DNA from 2 places in the Agarivorans sp. DSG3-1 genome. Region 1 is predicted to be linked to the other one. Evidence: predicted binding sites of a transcription regulator. Region 1 holds the regulator's gene; the other holds the start of a gene.

Region 1 (3,096 bases):
CAATATAGCGAGCCAGCTCGTTAGGAACTTTTAACCAAATGTTTACTGCCCTAGCACTAGGGCTAATAGTCACCACTTCCGCTAAGCCATCTACGTGGCCGCTAACGATATGGCCGCCAAAACGATTTGTGGCGAGCATGGCTTTTTCTAGGTTCACCTTATCGCCCTGCTTACATTTAGCCAAAGAGGTTAAACTAAGAGTTTCGGTGGAAACATCGGCGCAAAAGTAATCACTACCAAATTCAACGACTGTTAAGCAAATACCATTTACGGCGATACTGTCGCCCAGATGCACATCAGCCATGTCTAAACTGGAACAGGCGATATGTAAACGCACGTCTCCGCTGCGCTTTTCAATGCTCTTGATAATGCCAAGGGCTTCGATAATTCCAGTAAACATTATTATGCACCCTTTGCTTGTGGGATCCAGATAGTTTTAATGTCGGGGCCTACGCGGCGGGTTTCAAGGCATTGCCAAGAATTTAACTGATTCATCTCAGTAAAACCCTCTAGGCCTATTAAGCTTTGCGCATCGGCGCCCATCAACTTACCTGCTTGATAACAAATTAGCTCATCGACCAGCTTTGCTTTAATCAGTGCGGCCGCAAAATTTGCTCCTGCTTCCACCCACACATCGTTGATTTCAGCTTCCGCTAGCTGTTGCATCAACTCACTCAAGCTCTGGTCTGAATCACTTATGATAAATTGCTTATCAGCGGCTACTTGCGGCTGAAGTTGGGTTCCCGCTAGCCACAGTGACTTGGGATGTTTGAATATGTTTAAAGATTGAGAAGCCGCAGATAAACGTTGCTGACGATCCACCACTATACGCAATGGCTGGCGTAAGCTCTGTTGCTCTAGTTGGTGGGTTAAACTACCTAACTCATTATGGCGAACATTTAAACTCGCGTTATCTCTAAGCACAGTGGTAGCGGTAGACAAAATAGCATGGCTGCGAGCGCGTTCACGTTGAACATCACTCCGTGAATAAGAAGAAGTAATCCACTTACTTTCGCCATTCGATAAAGCGGTTTTGGCATCTATCGAGCCAGCCAGCTTTAAACGTACAAATGGGCGCTTACGTTCCACTCGGCATAAAAAGCCAGGGTTTAGCGCCCTCGCCGCTGATTCCATTAAGCCAGTGCGAACTTTAATGCCCGCCTGTTCTAACATACCAATGCCTCGACCAGCGACTTGCGGATTAGGGTCAACCATCGCAATAATCACTTCGGCGACTTGCTCTTCTATCAACATGCTTGCGCAAGCGGGTGTTCGGCCTACGTGGCTGCAAGGCTCTAGGGTGACATAGGCAAGTGCACCCACTACGCTATGACCAGTTTCTTTAGCCTTTATTACCGCGTTAACTTCGGCATGCCCTTCACCAGCCTTTTGATGATAACCTTCACCAATAATCTGGCCATTTTTCACCAGTACACAACCGACATTTGGATTAGGCGCGGTAGTGTAAGTTCCTAACTCAGCAAGGCGTAGCGCTTTTGCCATATATTGGCAATCTTGAGGGCTAAAACTCACTTATTTTTCCAATTTTGCAATTTCGTCACTAAACTCTTTAATGTCTTCAAAGGAGTGGTATACCGAAGCAAAGCGCACATAAGCCACTTTATCGAGGCTAATTAGCTGCTCCATCACAATCTTACCAATGAACTTGGTTTCAACTTCACGTTCGCCGGTGGCGCGAAGTTGAGACTTAATTTTATTTACTGACTGCTCAACTTGGTCAACACTCACCGGACGCTTCTCTAACGCTCGCATCATGCCTGCTCGCATTTTCTCTTCGTTAAAAGGTTCTCTTATCCCATTGCCTTTAATGACTCGAGGCATGACCAATTCTGCTAACTCAAATGAAGTAAAGCGCTCATGGCACTCTGAACACTCACGGCGTCTTCTCACCTGATGGCCATCAGCCACTAGACGTGAGTCAATAACCTTAGTTTCATGGGCGGAGCAAAATGGACAGTGCATGGGTGTTCCTTTAGTCAGATATGTAACGATTTTATCTGCTTAACAGGCCAAGGTACAGATCAGTAAAAACTTAAGCGCTGAAAACTTAAGGATTAATGGACGAGAGCTTTACAGCAAGTAACATTTCATTAGCACTGTCTTTTTAATAAGTGAAAAGCGAAGACCAACGCTCAGTTTGCTTTAAATATCTAAAAATTATAATCCCAAATAGCCATATATAAACTGTTGAATGAAATAGACTTTTATTAGTTCCGTTGATCCCCAAGTGTAATGTAGTAACCAATTACTACCCCTTACACTCTGCTAGCCCTTATCCTGCCATTGAAATGTAAACAAATTGTTAAGGTTAGAGTGATGGCTAAAGTACTTATTATTGCGGGCGATTTTGTTGAAGATTATGAATTGATGGTGCCGTTTCAAGCGCTACAAATGGTAGGGCATAATGTTGTTGCCGTTTGCCCAGAAAAGCAATCAGGTGAGCAGATAAAAACCGCGATTCACGATTTTGAAGGTGACCAAACTTACAGCGAAAAGCCAGGGCACAATTTTACTCTTAACGGCAGCTTTGATGAAATAGTTGCCGATGATTTTGACGCACTATTGTTGCCTGGCGGCCGTGCGCCTGAATACCTGCGCTTAAACCCTCAAGTGCTAGAGATCATCAAAATCTTTGCCAATAAGCAGCAACCCATAGCGGCGGTATGCCATGGTGCCCAGTTGTTAACGGCGGCAGGTATTGCCTCTGGCAGACACATTTCTGCCTACCCTGCTTGTGCGCCAGAAGTAACCGCAGCCGGCGGCGACTATGCTGATATTGCCGTAGACCAAGCAATAACAGACGGAAACTTGGTCACCGCCCCCGCATGGCCCGCCCATCCTCAATGGCTAGCTCAATTTAACGCATTGTTAAAATAACCTAAGTGAAAGAGCAAGTTTTGACGTTTTGTACCATGATTAGACTTCGATCTAATCATGGTGAGATTTGTTATGTGTGAGATCTATTCAGGTACTGAAGCCGAATTATTTGAGTTAAAGTCGCGTTCGGTGCGTTTAGACGGTGTGGTCACGAGTGTTCGTTTAGAAGCGATTTTCTGGCAGCTTTTAGAGCAAATA
Region 2 (3,096 bases), 1.0 Mb from region 1:
AATGAAAGCTGTTTGTGTAATAGCCTTTATCAGTAACGTCTACAATCACACCAAACTTTTTAGCGTCTAAGCGACAGAAGCGATCACACAAGTTTTCACTTGGGGTGCTGTACAAGCTAAATGCATAGCCGCTTTCTTTTTCCCAGCGAAGAGTAGCTTGCTTAAGCGCAGTAACAATACCAAGGGCTTTTTGTTGAAGTTGCTTATTGTCGTACACGTGGTCTTTGTTGTCATAGAGCGCGTTTACTGTTTCGTGTAAACCAATGTAACCCAAAGAAATTGACGCACGACCGTTTTCAAAGATCTTAGATACATCATCTTCGGCGTTCAGCCGAACACCACAAGCGCCTTCCATGTACAAGATTGGAGCAACCTTGGCTTTTACGCCTTTTAAACGGTCTATACGAGTATCTAGGCCCATTTTTGCCACGCTTAAACGTTGCTCCAATAATTCAAAGAAGCGTTGCTCATCACCTTTAGCTTCAATAGCGATACGCGGTAAGTTTAAGCTAACCACTCCTAAATTATTGCGGCCATCATGGATGTCTTTACCATCTTCTTGGTAGTGACCTAAAAAGCTACGACAACCCATTGGGGTTTTAAATGAACCAGTGACCTCTACTACTTTTTCATAGTTAAGAATATCTGGGTACATGCGTTTCGACGCACACTCTAAAGCTAACTGCTTAATGTCGTAACTTGGGTCAGACTTCTTATGATTTAGGCCATCTTTAATTGCAAACACTAGTTTAGGGAACACTGCTGTTTTGGCATTTTTGCCCAAACCTGCAATGCGGTTCTCTAAAATTGAACGCTGAATAAGACGAGAGGCCCAGCAAGAACCTAAACCAAATCCAAAAGTAACAAACGGAGTTTGACCATTTGCGGTATGCAAGGTGTTTACTTCGTACTCAAGTGACTGAAAAGCGTCGTGACACTCTTTCTCAGTTTGTGCTTTAGCGTAAGCTTCGGCGTCTGCTATTTGCCACTGTTGAGCGGTAGCTAAATGTTTCTCATGGCTTTTAAGCACATAGGGCGATAAAATTTCATCGATCCGGTTAATCGTGGTTCCGCCGTAAATATGGCTAGCCACTTGGGCAATAATTTGTGCCGTAACTGCAGTCGCCGTAGAAATCGACTTAGGCGTTTCTATCTCGGCATTACCCATTTTAAAACCACCGGTTAACATCCCTTCAAGGTCAATCAACATACAGTTAAACATTGGGAAGAACGGTGCGTAATCTAAATCGTGAAAATGGATTTCGCCAGCTTCATGGGCTTTAACAACATCACGTGGAAGTAAATGCGTTTTTGCGTAATGCTTAGCAACAATACCTGCTAACAAGTCACGCTGAGTAGGAATAACTTTACTGTCTTTATTGGCGTTTTCGTTTAACAGTGCCGCATTGCTTTGCTCAACCAGACCTCTGATTTCGCTATTTAGCACGCTACGCTTATCGCGAGCAACGTCTCTATCATGGCGATATTCAATATAAGCACGAGCCAGTGTTTTGTTGTCGCTTTCCATCAAGAAGTTTTCTACCGACGATTGGATATCGTTAATATCAACTTCTGATTGATTCAAAAACTGCTCAGTGACCTGCTGAGTAATTTGTAGTGCTACGAGGTTATCCTTTACACCTAAAGCTTCAGCAGCTTTCAGTACGGCATCTACAATTCGCTTCGCGTCGTAAGGTACACGGCTTCCGTCTCGTTTTATCACGACTGTTTTCACGATTTACGCTCCAATTTAACTCACTCATTCTATAAAATTGTTTGGAAGCCACGTTGTTAAAGGCTTTGCAGAGAGTTCTGCATACAAAAAGCGTTAAACAGGATGGTTTTCCATATCTAGTGGTGAAGGATTTTAGTACCCACTAGATATAGTAGTCGAGTAATTTTATTCATAAAGCAAATACCAATGATCAAGATCAATTGAAGCTAAGAAAGACAATTTGTTTGCACAAAAATGACCCACTAATCACAGCAATATTTTGTGCCCTTTCCCACAGTGAACTCGCGGTTGTTATACGGCACGCAAACAAGGATAATAGCGGCTCGTTTCGCTGCATCTTACTTAAATGACTGAATATTTGTTGTTATTGATTAGCACCGTGCTGGTTAATAATTTTGTACTCGTTAAATTTTTGGGCTTATGCCCATTTATGGGTGTATCCAGTAAAGTGGAAACTGCAATAGGCATGGCCTTAGCAACCACTTTTGTACTCACCTTGGCCTCTATGTGTTCTTATTTAGTGGAGCAATATATTCTTGCACCACTAGATATAGTGTATTTGCGCACCATGAGTTTTATTTTGGTAATTGCTGTTGTAGTGCAATTTACCGAGATGTTCGTTCAAAAAGCCAGTCCCGCTCTGCACCGCGTATTGGGTATCTACTTACCATTGATTACGTCTAACTGCGCAGTATTAGGGGTAGCACTGTTAAATATTAACGAACAACACGATTTGTTTGAGTCAATTATTTACGGGTTTGGCGCTGCTGCAGGTTTCTCATTAGTTCTCATATTGTTTTCAGCGATGCGAGAGCGCTTAGTGGTTGCCGATATTCCGGTGCCATTTAAAGGTGCTGCAATCGCCATGATCACCGCAGGCTTAATGTCGTTAGCTTTTGTTGGATTCACCGGATTAATTAAGTAGTAAATCAGAATGTTAGAAGCACTCATCGCCATTACATTATTAGCTCTCGTGTTTGGAGCAATACTGGGTTATGCCGCAATAAAATATAAAGTGGAAGGCAACCCAATTGCCGACCAAGTAGAAGCCTTGCTCCCGCAAACTCAGTGTGGACAATGCGGCCATCCAGGCTGTCGCCCCTATGCAGAAGCCATTGCCAACGGTGAAGCAATCAATAAGTGCCCGCCGGGAGGCGATGAAACCGTAGTAAAGATTGCCGATTTGCTTGGTGTTGAAGCGATCCCTTTAGATGAAGCCGCCGTTAAAGAAGATGACCGCAAAAAAGTCGCCTTTATCGTAGAAGATGCTTGTATTGGTTGTACAAAGTGCATTCAAGCTTGCCCAGTTGACGCAATTATGGGCGCGAATAAACACATGCATACCGTTATTAGCAAAGAGT

Evidence for each region. Region 1 encodes NrdR, which represses ribonucleotide reductase genes. Its sites were predicted from a motif close to AAACACNANATNTNGTGTTT; they were not measured.
Region 2: nrdD (anaerobic ribonucleoside-triphosphate reductase) is a predicted target of NrdR. The motif match lies at 1,873-1,892, and genes of this name have one in related genera.

The regions. Positions count from the first base shown of each region.
Region 1 is NZ_CP177241.1:4,581,817-4,584,912, forward strand. Features, by position in the region: gene ACLD71_RS21305 (riboflavin synthase) at 1-400, opposite strand, end outside; gene ribD (bifunctional diaminohydroxyphosphoribosylaminopyrimidine deaminase/5-amino-6-(5-phosphoribosylamino)uracil reductase RibD) at 403-1,533, opposite strand; gene nrdR (transcriptional regulator NrdR) at 1,534-1,983, opposite strand; gene ACLD71_RS21320 (DJ-1/PfpI family protein) at 2,338-2,898, shown strand; gene ACLD71_RS21325 (ribbon-helix-helix domain-containing protein) at 2,971-3,096, shown strand, end outside.
Region 2 is NZ_CP177241.1:3,578,249-3,581,344, forward strand. Features, by position in the region: gene nrdD (anaerobic ribonucleoside-triphosphate reductase) at 1-1,735, opposite strand, end outside; gene rsxA (electron transport complex subunit RsxA) at 2,082-2,660, shown strand; gene rsxB (electron transport complex subunit RsxB) at 2,670-3,096, shown strand, end outside.